DNA from 3 places in the Qipengyuania triglochinis genome. Region 3 is predicted to be linked to each of the others. Evidence: predicted binding sites of a transcription regulator. Region 3 holds the regulator's gene; each other region holds the start of a gene.
What was found. The regulator LexA, encoded in region 3, represses DNA repair genes until DNA is damaged. The targets are predictions, from matches to a motif close to GTTCCNCNCTTGTTCT.

Region 1: the regulator LexA is predicted to act here: its motif matches at 2,114-2,129, upstream of ACYQ0G_RS04935 (S24 family peptidase).
Region 2: the regulator LexA is predicted to act here: its motif matches at 2,246-2,261, upstream of ACYQ0G_RS04090 (ImuA family protein).

What each region holds. Positions count from the first base shown of each region.
Region 1 is NZ_BAAHND010000001.1:987,948-994,100, reverse strand. It holds gene ACYQ0G_RS04960 (hypothetical protein) at 1-77, shown strand, start outside; gene ACYQ0G_RS04955 (DUF6980 family protein) at 205-414, shown strand; gene ACYQ0G_RS04950 (D-2-hydroxyacid dehydrogenase) at 515-1,453, shown strand; gene ACYQ0G_RS04945 (hypothetical protein) at 1,473-1,838, opposite strand; gene ACYQ0G_RS04940 (hypothetical protein) at 1,828-2,070, opposite strand; gene ACYQ0G_RS04935 (S24 family peptidase) at 2,269-2,922, shown strand; gene ACYQ0G_RS04930 (hypothetical protein) at 3,021-3,386, shown strand; gene ACYQ0G_RS04925 (MBL fold metallo-hydrolase) at 3,633-4,301, shown strand; gene ACYQ0G_RS04920 (metalloregulator ArsR/SmtB family transcription factor) at 4,298-4,615, opposite strand; gene ACYQ0G_RS04915 (acyl-CoA desaturase) at 4,689-5,639, shown strand; gene rpmF (50S ribosomal protein L32) at 5,806-5,988, shown strand; gene plsX (phosphate acyltransferase PlsX) at 6,015-6,153, shown strand, end outside.
Region 2 is NZ_BAAHND010000001.1:813,812-819,964, reverse strand. It holds gene ACYQ0G_RS04100 (amino acid permease) at 23-1,597, shown strand; gene ACYQ0G_RS04095 (pyridoxamine 5'-phosphate oxidase family protein) at 1,656-2,141, opposite strand; gene ACYQ0G_RS04090 (ImuA family protein) at 2,504-3,166, shown strand; gene ACYQ0G_RS04085 (DUF6504 family protein) at 3,181-4,731, shown strand; gene ACYQ0G_RS04080 (PilZ domain-containing protein) at 4,763-5,161, opposite strand; gene ACYQ0G_RS04075 (putative DNA modification/repair radical SAM protein) at 5,464-6,153, shown strand, end outside.
Region 3 is NZ_BAAHND010000001.1:470,020-476,172, forward strand. It holds gene ACYQ0G_RS02360 (ComEC/Rec2 family competence protein) at 1-1,314, shown strand, start outside; gene lexA (transcriptional repressor LexA) at 1,345-2,052, opposite strand; gene moaC (cyclic pyranopterin monophosphate synthase MoaC) at 2,178-2,651, opposite strand; gene trpC (indole-3-glycerol phosphate synthase TrpC) at 2,785-3,573, opposite strand; gene trpD (anthranilate phosphoribosyltransferase) at 3,570-4,565, opposite strand; gene ACYQ0G_RS02385 (anthranilate synthase component II) at 4,562-5,176, opposite strand; gene pip (prolyl aminopeptidase) at 5,237-6,153, opposite strand, start outside.

The sequences.
Region 1 (6,153 bases), 520 kb from region 3:
TCTCTGGATTGCTGTTAGTTTGGTATCTGTTCTTTAAAGAGAATAGGTTCGCAGTCGACCAGAACTCCGCCAAATAGCTCGTCGTAGACTATTTCAGATTGCCATCCAGTTCGCGACAGAAATGCCGAGCTAGCGAGGTGTGAGGAGCGGTTGGGCAGCTAACGACCCGATTGCTGACGTAAAATCATTGTGGGAAAGAGCGGCATGACAAAGCATTGCTGCGAAATGATGCGCGCGAACGTCGAGAACGCCTGCGCTGACCATCCGGATCGATTTGAGTGCCCCGACTGTTTGATCCACTATTCGCAAAAGCGGGATAGTTACGGGCTCATAATCCATGATGGCGGGTCGTCGGTCATTACGATCTCGTATTGTCCTTGGTGCGCGACCAAACTTCCAAATGGTTTGGACTGACTGTCCCCCACACCACCCCCAAAATCCCCACCCCGCACTTGATCCGCGCCCGCGCTTCCCGTCTACCGGCACGGCACAAGGGAAGAGAGGTTGCCCCCGCATGACCAAAGCCGTGATGTCCGCCATGATCCGCCCGCTGGTGGAGCCGCGTCTGCCTGAGTGGGTGGAGCCGCTGTGGTTCTCCAGCAAGGACGAGGCGCTCAAGCTTGCGCCGGAGGCGGAGATCGGCTGGTTCGACCTTAACGAGACCGCGCCCATGGTCGAGATCGCGCAGGCGGCCACCAGTCTGAAATGGCTCAATTCGATCTATGCGGGGCTCGATTTCATGCCGCTGGACCTGCTGGAGGAGCGCGGCGTTACCGTGACCAATGGCGTGGGCATCAATGCGCTGACCATCGCCGAATATGTCGTCATGCTGATGCTGGCCCATGCCAAGGGCTATCGCGAGGTGGTGCGCGCGCAGGACCGGCGCGAGTGGCTGACCGACAGCCCCGGCAAGCGCGAGCTGGCGGGGGAGCGGGTGCTGCTGCTGGGCCTCGGCGCGATCGGCAGCCTGATCAAGACCCGGCTCGAAGCCTTCGACATGAAGGTGGTACCCGTGCGCCGGTCGGGCGGGGAGGGCGCCTTGCGGCCCGGTGAATGGCGTGAGAAGCTGGGCGAGTTCGACTGGGTGATCCTGGCAGTGCCCTCCACCGATGAAACCCGGCACATGATCGGCGAGGCGGAGCTGGCCGCCATGCGCCCCAACGCCGTGCTGGTGAACATCGCGCGCGGCGATGTGGTGAAGCAGGACGATCTGGTCGCCGCGCTGGAGGCGAAGTCGATCGAGGCCGCGCTGCTCGACGTGACCGATCCCGAACCTTTGCCCGAAGACCACCCCTTGTGGGGCCTCGACAATGCGCAGGTCACCATGCACCTGTCCGGCCGCGCGCAGAGCAAGATGTTCCAGCGCAGCGCGGACCGTTTCATCGAAAACCTCGATCGCTGGCACAAGGGCGAAAAGGTCGAACCGCAGATGGACCTCGCGGCGGGGTATTGAGGCCGCAAGGTCCGGCGCATCAGCTCTCCTCCAGCAACAGCAAATCGCATTGCACCACCATGCGTTCGCTGGGCATCAGCCGGTGTTCGACCTCCACGATCCCGGCATCGGCGACCAGCTGGCCCGGAATGGCGAATTCGTGTTCGGGCAGGCAGGCGATGAACTGCTCGCCCGCGGCCACCGCCTCGGCCCCGGCGAACAGCAGGGCGAGCCGGTGGCGCGTGCCAGCGAAGGTGATGCTGGCCCATGCTCTCTCGCTATGCGTGAGCACCTGCGCGCGGTGATCGCACAGATTCATCAGCGCGGTGCGCAAATGGTCGGTGGCGGAGCGGCGATTTTGAGGACGGATTTTGGCCGGGCGAGGGGGGCTGGCTTCACTGGACACGGGCGGTTTCCTTTGCGTTTGCGATAAGTTGGGCGTCTGCCAGCGCGGCCTCGACCACCGCGGCGTCGAAGCCGGAAATGAAGCTGCGGATATGCGCCTCGGTAACGCCGCGCGGTTCGCGGCCATTGCGCAGGTCCAGCACGAAGCGCGGATCATGCGCGGCGAGGCGGCCGAACTTGGTCGCCGGCATGTCGTGCTGGCGGAGGAATTTCTCGATTCTGCGAATCAACATGGCGGGGCTCCTCTGAAAGAATATGGGGCGAATCGCTCGCTCTGTTCCCTATTCGTTCCAGCCGAAATCCTACTTGTCTAGGAAAAATCCTATGGTATAGGAATTTTCTCGTTAAACGGGGTGATCGGTCCGATGGTGGCCCGATCAAGAGGGTGTTCGGGCGCAAATCCGGAACAGTGCGGAAAGGCAGGAATGGCGATGGCAGAGATGACTTCGGACCGGGCGCGGCTGGTCGAACTGACCGAGAAAAGCCGCACCAGCCTGGCCTCGCTGTCGGCCATGCTGGGCCGCAATCCCAGCTATCTCCAGCAATTCGTGCGCAAGGGAAGCCCGCGCAAACTGGAGGAGGCGGACCGGCGGAAACTGGCCGAATTCTTCGGGGTGGGGGAGGTTGAGCTGGGCGCCGATGCGGCGGTGCAACGGGTTGAAAATGCAGGCGGTTTTCAGGCCTCGGACTTCGTTGCGGTGCCGCGGTTGGCGCTCGATGCCTCGGCCGGGCCGGGGGCTTTCTCGGCAGAGGAAATCGCCTTCGACGCCTTCCGTTTCTCCCGCCGCTGGCTGCGCGAAATGGGGCTGGAAGGGGCCGATCTCTCCGCCATCCGGGTAGAGGGCGACAGCATGGAACCGACCTTGCGCAGCGGCGATGAAATCTTCGTCGACCGCAACAAGCGCAGCGGCGAAGGAATCCACGTAATCCGCATCGGAGACACCCTCCACGTCAAGCAGGTCCAGGCGAGTGCGCCGGGCAGAATCACCCTGATCAGCGCCAACGAAGCCTATGCCCCGATCGACCTCGCCCGCGAGGAAGTGGAAGTGATCGGGCGCGTGGTATGGAAGGGCGGGCGGATCTGACGGCCCGAATTAGCGCGGCGGAACAATCGCTTGGCTCGCCCGTACCTTTCCCAACCCCGCGGGTTGGTGGATCGCCGGGCATCAGTTGGAGAGAAGCGATGAAAAAGATACTTATCCCCGCAGCCCTTGCCGGCACCATCCTGCTCGGCGGCTGCGCCTCATACGGACAGGGCGGTTATGGTCAGGACGGCGGCGGCCTTGGGGGCGGCATTCTCGGCGCCATCCTCGGCGGTGGCGGCAGCGATTATGGCTATAACGCCCGCGGCGATTTCGAACGCGCGGCAGTGGACGCCTGCGGCCGCGAAGCCTCGCGCTATGGCCGGGTCCGCATCGAAAGCGTGAACCAGCAGGAACGCGACTATGTCTACGTTCAGGGCCGCATCGAAACCCGCGATTACAACCGCGATGAATTCACCTGCGTCTTCCGTTCCGACGGCCGCGTGGTGGACTTCCAGACCCGCTGATTTCTGCGCGAAATGGAGGGCGGCGATGCGATGTCGCCGCCTTCATGGCGTCAAAGACTGGTGGCTAGACGCCGCGCCATGGATTGCTTCGCCTGCGGCTCGCAATGACGTAATCCTGAGTCATTGCGAGGAGCCGAAGGCTCCGCGGCAATCCATCGCCCACCCCCGGCAACATACGCACGCGGATCGAGTCAGCCGAGACGCCCCGGCATTGCATTCGCAGCGGCCTCCCGCCATCTAGCAGGCATGACAGACACAGCTCCCACGCCTCCGATGAAGGCCGGTATCGTGCCGGTTACGCCGCTCCAGCAGAACTGCTCGCTCATCTGGTGCACCGCGACCAACAAGGGCGCGCTGATCGATCCGGGCGGCGATCTCGACAAGCTTAAGACGGCGGTCGAGAGATCGGGCGTGGAGCTGGAAAAGATCCTCATCACCCACGGCCATATGGACCATTGCGGCGAGGCGGGCGTGCTCGCCAAGGAACTCGGCCTGCCGATCGAGGGACCGCAGGAAGCGGACCGGTTCTGGATCAGCCGCCTCGATGAAGACGGCGCGCGCTACGGTATGAACAGCCAGGTTTTCGAACCCGATCGCTGGCTGGAAGATGGCGATACGGTGACGGTCGGCGATCTGACGCTGGAAGTCATCCATTGCCCTGGCCACACGCCCGGCCACGTGGTGTTCTTCCACCGGCCCAGCAAGTTCGCCGTGGTAGGCGATGTCCTCTTCCAGGGCAGCATCGGACGGACCGACTTCCCGATGGGCAATCACCAGGACCTGATCGACGCGATCACCCAGAAGCTATGGCCGCTGGGCGACGATGTCACCTTCATCCCCGGCCACGGCCCCACCAGTACCTTCGGCCAGGAACGCAAGACGAATGCCTTCGTGAGCGATTCGGTTTTGGGTTAGTTTTTCGGCTTGTTGCGCAAGGCCGCTTCGGATTTGAGCGGCTTTGCGACCGGGCAGACTTCTTGAACGTAGCCGTTGAGAGTGTTGACCAAATTGTCCTGCACAACCTGATAATACACATATTGCCCGCGCTTTTCGCGGGTCACGAGGCCGGCATTCTCGAGCACGGTCAAATGCTGCGAAACCGCGGGTTTCGACACGTCGAACCGCTCGGCAATTTCACCGGCAGTCAACTCGCCATCGCCCAGATAGGCGAGGATCTTGCGGCGGATAGCAGAACTCAGGGCTTCGAAGATGCGTTGCATGATATCCATGTAAGGGCTTGCTTAAACACTTTCCAGTCCATAGGGGTTAAGTAATTACTTAATCGCCTTACTGGAGTGTGCCATGCGGGATAAGTGCGACGTCAACTGGATTAGCGATGACCGGGGCGCCAACGCCTTCGCCGGAAGAGTGGTGTGGGACCCCGTCCATAGTTTCTGGAACGGCTCCATGCTCCTCGCGGCGCTGGTTCTCGGGCCGATATTCTTCACGCTACCCGCGTTTCTGGTGTTCCTCGCCCTTACCGGTTTTTTTGTGCTGCTGGGCCATTCGGTCGGCTTTCACCGCCTTCTCATTCACGGCAGCTTCCGGACAACGCGGCCTGTTGAACGGTTTCTGATCTGGTGCGGCACGATCGCGGGAATGAGCGGCCCCTTATGGATAGTGCGCACGCACGATTTGCGGGATTGGGCGCAACGCCAGCAACGTTGCCATCCCTATCTTTCGCACGGAGAATCGATGCTGAAAGATGCATGGTGGCAGATGCATTGCCGATTGGACCTTGAGAATCCCCCGGAATTCGACCTGTCGGAGATCGAAGGAAAACCCCTCTATCGCTTTTTCGAACGGTACTGGATGGCACAGCAATTGCCGGTTGCCGCGATCCTCTACCTCTCAGGGGGCTGGAGTTTCGTGATCTGGGGTGTGTGTGCCCGCGTCGTGATTACCGTCCACGGACATTGGTTTGTGGGCTATCTGGCGCATAATCGGGGGCCGCAAAGCTATCTGGTGCGGCAAGCGGGGGTGCAGGCCTACGACGTTCCTTGGGCCGCTCTGCCGACGATGGGGGAGGCGTGGCACAACAATCACCATGCCTATCCGGGCTCAGCGCGTATCGGGCTGTTGCCGGGGCAAAGCGATTGGGGGTATGTTTTCATAAGGCAGCTTGAGAAGATGGGACTCGCCTGGGATGTGTGCCTGCCTGCCGATATGCCCGAGAGGGACGGAAAGCTGATAGCGCTGTCGGACCACGGTGAGGCAAGTCGTAGCGGACCGATTGCCGGAATCGATATCTAGCGATAATCCTCCGCTTCGCTTGCATCCTTCGGAAAATTCGCTATAGCGCGCGCCTTCACCGTCACGGTCGGGACAATGCATTCATCGCGCCTCTTGTGCGATGGTTGCCTGTCCCCTAGGGCGGCCACCGAAATTGACTGAAATTGTTTGAGGAACAGGTGCCGAGATGGCCGTCCCCAAGAGAAAAGTATCGCCCCACCGTCGTGGCAACCGTCGTTCGCATGATTCGCTCTCGGTAGAGGCGCATCACGAATGCTCGAACTGCGGCGAACTGAAGCGCCCGCACAATCTTTGCCCGCACTGCGGCTACTATAACGGGCGCGAAGTTCTCGCTCCCGAGGGCCTTTAAGACCTTAGCTTGAACCGGAGAACGTCATGAGTTTACCGCGTATCGCCGTTGACGCGATGGGCGGGGACGAAGGGGTTCGCGTAATGGTCGAGGGCGCCGCGCTTGCGCGCAGGCGTCACGACCGATTCAAGTTCCTGCTGGTCGGTGACGAGACGAAGATCAGGG
Region 2 (6,153 bases), 340 kb from region 3:
CGGTGGAGGCCGCTGGCCGTATATGATCTTCGACAGGGTTAAGCCGCTCGATGCCATTCTGGCCGCGGCGCAAAGGAAGTCGCTGCACCGTTCCTTGGGCGCGCTGCAGCTAATGCTGTTCGGTATCGGTTGTATCATTGGTACCGGAATATTCGTGCTGACCGCTGCAGGAGCGCAAAAGGCTGGCCCAGGCCTGATGCTGGCCTTTGTGATTGCCGGTGCCGTCTGCGTAGTCGCGGCGCTTTGTTATGCCGAGATTGCCTCCATGATTCCGGTGGCTGGATCCGCTTATACCTATAGCTATGCCACGGTGGGGGAATTAATTGCCTGGACCGTGGGGTGGGCACTTATCCTTGAATACGCAATTGCAGCATCGGCAGTGTCCGTAGGATGGTCTGGTTACTTCAGCGGTACCATTCTAAATGAGTTCCTGGGTATAGAGTTGCCGCGATGGCTGGCCGCGGGCCCGCTTGCGCTGGGTGGAGAGGCAGGCGGATTTATCAATCTTCCTGCCATGATCATCGCCCTACTGGTCACTTGGTTGTTGATGATCGGCACAAGCGAGAGCGCCAAGGTCAACGCTATTCTGGTCGCCATCAAGGTTATTGCTTTAACCGCCTTTATCGGCCTTACGCTGACCAGCGCCTATTTCGATCCAGACAAATTCAACCCATTCCTTCCCGCTGGCCTATTCGGAGGCTTCGGTTCGGGAGTCGGAGCAGTAGGTGCGGCAGCGACTATCTTTTTTGCTTATGTAGGTTTCGACGCGGTTTCCACCGCCGCGGAGGAAACTAAGAACCCGCAGCGCAATGTGCCGATCGGTCTCGTCGGTTCACTCATATTCTGCACGATCTTCTATATTCTCGTGGCGGCGGGAGCGATCGGGACGATCGGCGGGCAGCCGATCATGGGGCCCGGCGGTATTCCTTTCCCAGCAGGATCCGAGGAATTGGCGCGGCAGTGCGCTCTTCCGCAACATGTGGAAGCGTTGGTCTGCTCCAATGAAGCCTTGGCACACGTCCTTCGCCAGATCGGCTTTTCGGGAATTGGCAATATCCTTGGAATAGCGGCTTTCTTGGCTTTGCCATCGGTCATTCTCGTCCTGCTTTTCGCACAGACCCGCATCTTCTTTGTAATGAGCCGGGATGGTTTGCTGCCAGATGGGCTTTCCAGAGTGCATCCGCGGTGGAAGACGCCATACGTGGTAACCGCCATTACCGGAGTGATCGTCGCTGTCGGAGCAGCATTCTTCCCTGTGGGTCAGCTGGCCGATATTGCCAATGCAGGAACGCTATATGCTTTCTTGATGGTGGCAGTTGCGGTCATGGTTCTTCGGCGTACGGCGCCGGAGCGTAAGAGAGATTTCCGAACCCCCATGCTCTGGCTGGTAGGACCGGCGACGATCTTTGGATGTGCCTTTCTGTTCCTCAACCTGCCAAGTGCGGCTATGCTGGTGCTTCCAGTGTGGAGCATAATCGGTTTGCTGGTGTATTTCGGGTATAGCAGGAACCACAGCCGGTTGGGTCAGGGGATCGTGGAAGTGGTCGACAATGTGGCGGGTGAAGAAACAGCCGTTCCCATTCATCCCGATAGCTAGAAACATAAAAAAGGAGCCATCCTTTTTAGGACGGCTCCTTTCGCTTTTGCCGATTAAATTAGAGGTCTGCAGACTTCACATGTTGTTCTTCGGCTTCGTCTTGCACAGTCATGCCCAAGGCCATTTTCGCGGTATTGAGAAGTCCCAGATCTCCGCTCCAGATTTCTGCATCGCCAAGGTCCATCCGCATGAAGAAGATATCCGGATCGTTTTTGCCGCCATCGTACCAGGCTTCGACGAAGTTGTTCCAGAGTTGGTCGAAGCGCTCCTGACTGGTTTCCTTCACGAGGTTTCCGTTGAAGCGAGCGAACATTTCGTGGCCCTTGCCGGCGAATGTTGCAGTGACTGGCCCAAGCTTGCAGAAATCGCTTTTCGTGTGCGTGAAAAACCAGATCGAGCTGTTCGCGTCCTTGTCCAGTTGGGGGCTCATCGGAACGGCGCTTGAGCTGTCACCGTCCAGCTGAAGGAATAGGAATGGGCTGTCGGCCAGAGCTTTCCAGAACTTGGTTTTGAGTTCGTCGGGATTGCCTTCGGCATGTTTCATTTTGGTCTCCAAGATTGGTTCATTTGCTCAATGACCGAAGGGCAGGTTTGGTCCCAAGCCAGTAGAGGAAAAGATAGAGCAGGATTTGCTAATAGATAGATATTGGAACATAAAGGGAACAGACGATTCGGTTCCATATGATCCAACTAGCTCTCTCCTCCTTGCCGTCGACCGCCTCTGAAGATGTCGCCACACTACCTGAGCGTCATAGTGAGCGCTGGAGGCCTGGCTTGGCTGGCTTACATGGAAAAGCTCTGCACAGCGAAGTGTTCGCCTCCTCGAGAGAAGCGGCAGGCGCTGGTGCAGTGCTGGCGCTGGCACTTGACGATTGGCGTAACGCGTCGCCGAAAGAAGGCGGGGAGATGAGCGATCAACGCAGCATACTCTGGGTGCAGACGCGTGAGGCGGCGCGCCTGGGAGGTAAACCGTATCGTGCCGGGCTACCGCAGGATTTGCAGTCGCGCGTGATCCATGTGCTGGCCCACAAGGCGGAAGATGCGCTTTTTGCGATGGAGGAAGGGTTGCGCTGTCGTGAGCTATCCTTCGTTATCGGGGAAATTGCCGGCAATCCAAAGGCGTTGGACTTCACAGCTTCGCGTCGGCTGACGCTGACTGCGCAGAAACACGAGGTACCTTTGTTCCTGCTGCGGGTCGATGCGGCGCGTGACCTGTCTTCGGCCCGGATGCGCTGGGAAGTGACTTCGGCTCCATCCACCGCACCCGAATGGAACGCGCAAGCACCAGGCAATCCGTCGTGGCGGGGGGAGCTCTTCCGTGCCCGCTCGCACCCACCGGGCGAATGGGTTTTCGAAGAGTTCGGGAAGCGGCTGGAGGCGCGTCGTGAAACGCCGCAGGTCTCTTCGCCACCCACCGGCAAGCCATCCTCTATCGTTCAGCATATCGGTCCACGTTTCGGGCTCGCCGAAAGAGCGTTTTTCAAGCCGTCGAGCACAGCAATCGAAGATAGATCCGTTGTGCTTTCGGAACAGTCTCGTTTCCGACAAGTCCAAGGCAAGCGGCGCTAGCTTGTTGGTCTGCCATGGATCAGCCGCGCCGTATCCTTTCTATCTGGCTCCCGTCCATTGCCATGGACCGCTGGAGTATGGGCTCGGCGGAGAGACGGGAGCAAGATGACAAGCCGTTTGTCCTGACCGCTGATACAGCGCATGGGCCGCGGATCGAAGCGACCAACCGCACAAGCGCTGCTGCCGGGGCCAGGGCAGGGATGATGTTGGCTGATGCACATTCGCTTTGCCCTGAAATTACTACGGCACTGTCCGACCCTGAAGGCGATCTCGTTTTCTTGGAAAAGCTTGCTGCCTGGGCACGACGCTGGGGACCTTGGTCGGCGATGGATGTACCGGATGGGCTTTTGGTGGATGTAACCGCAGTGCCGCATCTCTTCGGAGGCGAAGAAAAGCTGCTTGCCGATGTAGCTGCGGTGTTTGCACAGCGCGACATCGCTATGCGTTGTGCCATAGCTCCGACTGCCGGGGCAGCTTGGGCACTGGCCCATTATGCTGCATCGGGTACGATCCTGCGCAAAGATGAGGAAATGGAAACACGGCTGGGCGAGCTTCCCGTGGCGGCACTAAGGCTCGATCAGGATGTCGTCACTGTTCTTCGACGGCTAGGGCTCAAGAAACTGAGCGAGCTTTCGGCGGTCGATCGCGATGGAATCAATAGACGGTTTCGCAACCGGAACTCTCCCTCTGCCAACCCGCTAATCCGGCTGGACCAGCTGCTCGGCCGGATACCGGAACCGCTGCTGCCAGTCATTCCGCAACAAATTCCGATGGTACAGCGCCGCCTGCTGGAGCCGATCCGACACCGCCACCTGCTCGATCAGGTGGTGAACGATCTGTCGGATGACATGGTGCGCGAACTGGAGGGTAAGGGGCAGGGCGCCCGCAGGCTGGAACTCGGCTTGTGGCGCGTCGATGGTGAATTGGTTGTGCGGCATATCGAACTTGCTGCAGCAACCCGAGAGGCCGCGCATTTCGTACGCCTTTTTGTCAGCAAGCTAGATGATGTAGATGCAGGGTTCGGGATCGAAATGCTGCGTTTGCGTGCCACCTGGTCGGAAGCCTTGGCATTGGACCAAAGCGATATCGAAACGGCTTCGAAAAACCATGGCATCGCGCTTTCCACCTTGGTCGATCGGCTCACCGTGCGCCTTGGGCCCCGCGCCGTCACACGGCCCGTGCCTTCAGCCAGTCACATCCCCGAGCGTGCGCAGCGGGGCCAACCACCTTTAGAGCCCGAACCGGCCAACCAAGGTCAGTTTGCCTTCCATCAACGCCCTTTTAAACTGCTCGACAAGGCCGAGCAGATTGCTGTGCTCTACGCTACTCCCGATGGATATCCCAAGCGTTTCCGCTGGCGCGACGAGGTACACGATATCAAACGTGTCGAAGGCCCCGAACGTATCGCCCCTGAATGGTGGCGTGAGCGCGGTGGTACCCGACTACGCGATTATTACCGAATTGAGGATCAGAGAGGGAGGCGCTACTGGATCTATCGGCTCGGCATCATCGGAGATGGACGAGGTGGTAAACCAAAGTGGTACTTGCAGGGATTGTTCGCCTGATAATACAAAGGCGAGGCACTCTTCGCAAAACTCAACTGTCGCGAGACACAAGCGACGCACGGCGGCCCCGCTTGGCGACGGGAATATTATCGAACTTCGCCACCGGGCCGGATTCGACTTCGACCACATCACAGGTCTCTTCAACGACCGATGCCGGTATTGGGCGTTCGAAAAGAAATCCGCAACTGCTATCGCGCGTCCATACGATCTTGCCGAAGAATTCGTGCTCACCCCACGACAACAAGCCTGAAACGCCTTGTTGCGGCGGATTGGCCGTCTCGAACCGCGCGCCTGATTGTGAAAGATCCGACAGGCGTCCGTCCCGGTTGCCGCCAGGCATTTTGAGCCGACTAGTACAATCGACAGAATAGCGCTGTACGGTCCTGCGCTCCTCGGATTTCTGGCCAGATTTTTTCTGGAAAAGTGCCACTCGGCAAGTCCCTCTTGTTAATCGATTTTTACACGAACCTGGTTAATTTTAGGTTATTATGCTTGGCGCTCCAATAATGATAACTCCGGAATATTGTCATCCGTTTCCCGCTTGAGTGAATAAGGCCGCAGCGGATCCCCTTCCTATTCGAGGAAGTGAGGCCGCGTGACCTTCGGCTACACCTCGCTCCATATAACTTCGATGGGCGTAACGGGCATGGATCTGACATGCTCACTTCTCGCAAAACAAACCAATTACCTTTTGTTATTGGCGAATCCCGGAGTGGAACATATATAGAACATATGGCTCTGCAAACCGTCCTTCAAAAACTCGAGATCCTCGCCGACGCAGCGAAGTACGATGCTTCCTGCGCGTCCTCCGGTACGGCGAAGAAGAACAGTCTGGGCGGTAAGGGCATTGGATCGACTGAAGGGATGGGAATCTGCCATGCCTATGCGCCAGATGGACGCTGCATCTCGCTGCTCAAGATTTTACTGACCAACCACTGTGTGTTTGATTGTCATTATTGTGTGAATCGTAAGAGCTCGAACGTGGCTCGTGCGCGTTTCACACCGCAAGAAGTGGTCGATCTCACGCTCGCTTTCTACCGGCGCAATTATATCGAAGGGCTGTTCCTTTCCTCGGGTATTGTGAAGAATTCCAACCACACGATGGAGCAGATCGTCGAGGTTGCCCGGATCTTGCGCGAAGAACATGATTTTCGCGGCTACATTCACTTGAAGACCATCCCGGAAGCAGATGCAGAAATCGTCCATCAGGCGGGGCTTTATGCTGATCGAGTCTCCATCAATGTCGAATTGCCGACTGACAGCGGCCTAACACGTCTCGCGCCGGACAAGGATGCGCGCCAGATCGAAGGCGCGATGGGCAAGGTGAAAGAGGATCTGGTGGAGGCCAAGGATGCCCGCAAGCGGTTCAGGCATGCCCCCCGCTTTGCGCCCGCCGGCCAGTCTACGCAAATGATCGTGGGC
Region 3 (6,153 bases):
CATCTGTTATCCATCAGTGGGCTGCACGTTAGCGCCGTAATCGCGGCAGCTTATTTTCTTGTGATGAAGTCTCTCGGCCTTTGTCCATGGTTGGCGCTGCGCATTCGTTTGCCGCTGCTGGCTGCTGCGATCGCCGCAGGTGCAGGCATTGCCTACACCCTATTGACTGGCGCTGAGGTGCCCACCGTTCGAAGCTGCGTCGGCGCTCTGCTGGTTCTCATAGCCTTGGCGCTCGGACGAGAGCCGTTATCGATGCGGATGGTAGCGGCGGCGGCCGCCGTGGTTCTCTTTCTCTGGCCGGAATCGCTGGTGGGGCCCAGCTTTCAGATGAGCTTTGCAGCGGTGATTGCGATCGTGGCTCTTCATAACTGCAGTCCTGTTCGCGACTTTCTGGCACCCACGGAGGAAAGCTGGATGCGGCGTACTGCAAAGAGGGTCGTAATGCTGTTTGTTACGGGGCTGGTGATTGAGATCGCGCTTACTCCGATCGTCCTGTTCCATTTCCATCGCGCCGGGCTCTATGGCGCGTTCGCGAATGTGATCGCCATTCCCTTGGTCACATTCGCTTCGATGCCATTGATCGCCATCGCTTTGCTGCTCGACTTTTTCGGCGCAGGCGCGCCGTTCTGGTGGCTTGCAGGACAGTCGCTCGACCTGATGCTCTGGATCGCGCATGTAACCGCAGCGCAGCCGGGGGCGGTGAAGCTTGTTCCGTATATCGGCCTCTCGACTGTCCTCTTCTTTGTTGCTGGCGGTTTATGGCTCGCTTTGTGGCGGGGGAGGGCGCGCCTGGCTGGATTTGGTCCGGTTGCGATAGGGGCATCCATGCTCGCTACGGCTGCAGCGCCGGATATTCTCGTGGCCAGGGATGGGCGCGATGTCGGCCTGGTTGGCGATGATGGGCGGTTGTTCGTGCTTCGCGACAAACCGGGTAGCTATGCGCAGGGTAATCTTGTCGAACTCGCCGGAACGGAAGTCGCACCTTTGGCTCTCGACCGCTGGCCGGGCGCGCAATGTAGTCCGGATTTTTGCAGCCTGCCGATATCGCGGAACGGCGACACATGGTTTGTCCTTGTCTCGCGCAGTCGGGAGATGATCGACGAGCGTGCTCTTGCTGCCGCCTGCGAAAGGGCCGATATCGTGATCTCAGATCGCTGGCTGCCCCGAAGCTGCAGGCCGAAGTGGCTGAAGTCGGATCGCCGTTTCCTGGAAGAGAACGGGGGGCTGGCCATCTATCTCGACGATCACGTGATCGAAACCGTGGCAGAGCATCAAGGCAGCCATGGATGGTGGAAAGGGGCGACCGGCGATTAGGCCGCGCGTACCGCCCCTTTACCATCGGGATTAGTGATAGCGGCGCAACAGCCCAGCAAGTTTGCCCTGAACCTGAACGCGGCCAGCCTCATAGACCTGCGGTTCGTAGCTGCCGTTCGCAGGGTCGAGGCGAACCATGGCGCCTTCCTTGCGGAGGTATTTGAGCGTCGCCTCCTCGTTATCGACCAGAGCGACCACGATTTCCCCGTCGCGAGCGGTTTCGGTGCGCTTCACCAGTGCGAAATCGCCATCGAAGATACCAGCCTCGATCATGGAATCGCCGCTGACTTCGAGGGCGTAATGATCGCCGGGGCCGAGCAGGGCCGCAGGGACAGGCATTGAGGACTGACCTTCGATCGCCTCGATCGGGGCACCGGCCGCGATACGGCCATGCAAGGGAACCTCGATGATGTCGTTCGCCGGTTCGGGTGCGACCGGCTTGGCTGCATGCGCCGAAACGACAGCGTCGTTTGCTGCCGGGGGAGCAGACGCCGTGGCCGCGCGCACAGTCCCGGTGACCGAATCTTCGGGCAGCTTGATGACTTCCAGCGCGCGCGCCCGATTGGGCAGGCGGCGGATGAACCCGCGTTCTTCGAGCGCGGAGATCAGGCGGTGCACGCCGGACTTGCTCTTGAGGTCGAGCGCTTCCTTCATCTCTTCGAAAGAGGGGGAAATGCCGGTCTCCTCCAGCTTTTCCTGAATGAAGCGGATCAGCTCGTGCTGCTTGGCAGTCAGCATCGGAAAACTCCCATGTTCCTGTTCACAACCCTGTGAACGAATGTGGAACAATTAGGCAACCGATTTTCACAAGTCAAGCAATACAGCCATTTTCGAGCCAGTTGGGGAGAACAGCTGTTCCCCTTTCAGTCCTCCGCCTGCCAGTCGCCCGACTTGCCGCCGGTCTTGGACAGCAGGCGCACGCCGTCGATCACCATCGCGCGGTCGATCGCCTTGCCCATGTCGTAGACCGTGAGGAGAGCGATCCCGGCAGCGGTCATGGCCTCCATTTCCACCCCCGTCTTGCCGGTGAGCGAGGCGCTGGCCACCACGCGGATAGCACTGTCTTCCCGCTCGAACTCCACGGTCACGCTTTCGAGGCCAAGCGGATGGCACAGCGGGATCAGATCGCCCGTTCTCTTGGCGGCCATGATCCCGGCAATCCGCGCCGTGGCGAGCGCATCGCCCTTCGCCGTCGCCCCCGCCATGATCGCATCCAGCGCGTCGGCATTCATGCGGATGCGCCCTTCGGCAACCGCCCGCCGCGCGGTTTCCCGCTTGCCGCCGACATCGACCATATGCGCCGCGCCCTTGTCGTCGAGGTGGGTGAGTTTGTTCATGGTACGGACCTCGAAGCTGAAGGAAGGAGCGCCTGGAGCACATCCCTGGAGCTAAAAACCCCGGAATTCGGTAAGCGAGGGTCGGACATCTGCATTGCCGACCTATGACGCGGGCTGCCTGTGTAGGACAGCGTTAATTGCCCGTCAGGAGCCGGTGCGTTGCCGCTTCGACATCATCCTGCCGCATGAGACTTTCGCCCACGAGGAAGCTGCGCACACCGGCTTTGGACAGGCGCAGACAATCGTCATGGGTGAAGATCCCGCTTTCGCCGACCAGCAATGCATCCTCTGGCGCCAGAGTGACAAGTTCTTCCGTGGTGGCAAGATCGGTTTCGAAGGTCTTGAGATTGCGGTTGTTCACGCCCAGAAGCCGTGACTTCAAGCAGGCTGCCCGCGCCATCTCGGCGGCATCGTGGACTTCGACGAGGACGTCCATGCCACGCTCGAAGGCCGCAGCCTCGATCTCGGCCATTTGCGTATCCTCCAGCGCCGCCACGATGATGAGGATCGCATCCGCACCCAGCGCCCGTGCTTCGGCGACCTGCCACGGATCGACCACAAAATCCTTGCGCAGGACGGGGAGGTCGCAGGCTGCACGGGCAGCGACGAGATAGTCTTCATGGCCCTGGAAGTAAGGCGCATCGGTCAGCACCGACAGGCAGGCGGCACCGCCCGCGGCATAGGCCCGGGCATGTTCGGCGGGCTGGAAGTCGGGACGGATAAGCCCCTTGGACGGCGAGGCTTTCTTGATCTCCGCGATCAGGCCGAAACCGTCCTGTTGCTTCGTTTCGAGCGCGCGGTGAAATCCGCGGGGCGCGGTCTGGTCGCGCGCCGCCGCGTCGAGGTCGGTGAGGCTGCGCTGCGTTTTGCGCGCGGCCACTTCTTCGCGCTTGGTCGCGCAGATTTGTTCAAGCTTGTTCATTTGGCCAGTGCGATCCAGTCGATCAGCAATTGTCTTGCCCGTCCGCTGTCGAGAGCATCGGCTGCCATGTCGGCTCCTGCTGCCCAATCGTCCGTCTTCCCTGCGACAATCAGCGAGGCAGCCGCGTTGAAGAGGACCGCATCGCGATAGGGGCCCGGCGCGCCCATCAGCAGCGCTTCGAGCGCCTTGGCGTTATAGGCGGGATCTCCGCCCCTTATGGCCTCGACCGGAGAATGAGGGAGATTGGCCTGGACGGCGACCACTCGGCGCATTTCGAAATCATGGCCGGTCACATCGGCCAGTTCGTTGCCGCCAGCGAGGCTGAGTTCGTCCAGTCCTTCGTCACCGGAAGCGATGAATGTCCGTTCGGTCCCCAAGCGCGCCTTCGCCCGCGCGTAGATCGGCACATAGGCGGGGCGGGCGATACCGATCAGCTGGCGGGTTACCCCTGCGGGGTTGGAAAGCGGCCCCATCAGATTGAAGATGGTGCGCACACCCAGTTTCTGCCGGATGGGCTGGATGCGGCCCATGGCCGGGTGATGGTTCTTGGCGAAAAGGAAGCAAATTCCCAATTCGTTCAAGGTTTTCTCGGCAGTTCTTCCCGCGGCTTCCATGTCGAGGCCAAGACATTCCAGCGTGTCTGCAGCGCCCGATTTCGAGCTGGCGGCACGGTTGCCATGCTTCGCCACCGGAACACCGCACGCCGCCACGACAAGGCTGACTGCCGTCGAGACGTTGAGCGTGTGATGCCCGTCGCCGCCGGTGCCGCAGCAATCGATCGTGCCCTCCGGCGCGGGCACCGGTATCAGCCGGTCCCGCAGCGCGCGCGCGGCTCCGGCAATCTCTTCCGACGTCTCGCTGCGGGCGGACATGTCGACCAGGAAGCGGCCGATTTCCTCTTCGCCCACCTCACCGTCGAGGATCCAGCCGAAAATCTCATGCGCATCATCTTCGGTCAGATGCGTGTCGGCGGAGGGGAGTGCTCTGGTCATGCCGGCACCTTGGCATCCACGCCGCAGATCGCAAGGAAGTTGGCGAGCAGGGCATGGCCATGCTCGGTCGCGATGCTTTCGGGATGGAACTGGACGCCGTGGATCGGCAGGCTTTCGTGGCGGAAGCCCATCACGCTCGACCCGTCGAGACCGGGCGTTTCGCTGGTAGCGTTTACCACCAGGCAGCCGGGAATATCCTCTACCACCAGCGAGTGATAGCGGGTGGCGGTATAGGGCGAGGGCAGGTTTGCGAAAACGCCGCTGCCGTCATGGGTCAGATCGCTCGTCTTGCCGTGCATCAGCCCGCCGCGAACCACCTTGCCGCCGAAATGCTGCCCGATCGATTGATGGCCGAGGCAGACACCCAGAAGCGGCTTTCCGGCGGCAGCGCAGGCGGCGACGAGATCGAGGCTGACACCCGCTTCGTTCGGCGTGCAAGGGCCGGGCGATATGAGATAGCCCGCCGCATCCTTCGCGATGGCTTCATCGGCGGTGATGGCATCATTGCGCACGACATCCACCTCCGCACCCAGTTCCATCAGATAATGGACGAGGTTGAAGGTGAAGCTGTCGTAATTGTCGACGACGAGGATCGAGCGGTTGGCAGTCATGTTCTGCGCTGATTGGGCGTGAGCGGCGCAGCTTTCAAGCAAGGAAAGCTGCCGGGATCATCACCCCTCCTTGCCGGCCAGCTTGTCGGTCGCGCGGACGAGACCGTCGATGATGCCCGGTTCGCTGGCGGCATGGCCGGCGTCCTGCACGATCCACAGTTCGGCTTCGGGCCAGACCTTTTTCAGCTCCCACGCCGAAACCGGCGGAGTGCAGATGTCGTGGCGGCCCTGCACGATGATGCCGGGAATATGCTTGATGCGATCCGCATTCTTGAGCAGCTGCGCTTCCTCCAGGAAGAAGTCCTGCAGGAAGAATTTGGCGCAGATGCGGGCGAAGGGCACGGCCTTCGACGGATCGGCGAACGTGTCGAGCAGCTCTTCATCGGGCAGCAGCGTGGCGACATTGCCTTCCCACAGCGACCATTCGCGCGCTGCAGAGAGGCGGATCTGTTCGTTGTCGCTGGTCAGCCGCTCGTAATAGGCCTTTACCAGATCGCCGCGCTCTTCCTCCGGGATGAGGCCGGTGAAATCGTCCCATTGTTCGGCCATGATTTCGCTGGCGCCATATTTGTAGAGCCAGTCCTTCTCGGTCTGCCGCCCGAGGAAGACTCCGCGCAGGACGATCTCGGTCACCCGGTCGGGATGGGCCTGCGAATAGGCGAGCGCGAGGGTGGCGCCCCAGCTTCCGCCGAAGGCCTGCCATTTTTCATGGCCGCACATTTCGCGCAGTTTCTCGACATCTTCGACGATGCGCCAGGTGTCGTTATTCTCGATCTCGGCGAAGGGCAGCGATTTGCCGCAGCCGCGCTGGTCGAACAACAGGACGTCGTACAGTTCCGGGTCCCACTGGCGGCGATGCGCCGGCGACATGCCGCCGCCCGGGCCGCCGTGCATGAACACCGCAGGCTTCGCACCCGGCGTGCCGACCCGCTCATAATAGAGCGAATGGCCTTCGCCGACATCCAGCATTCCCGTCT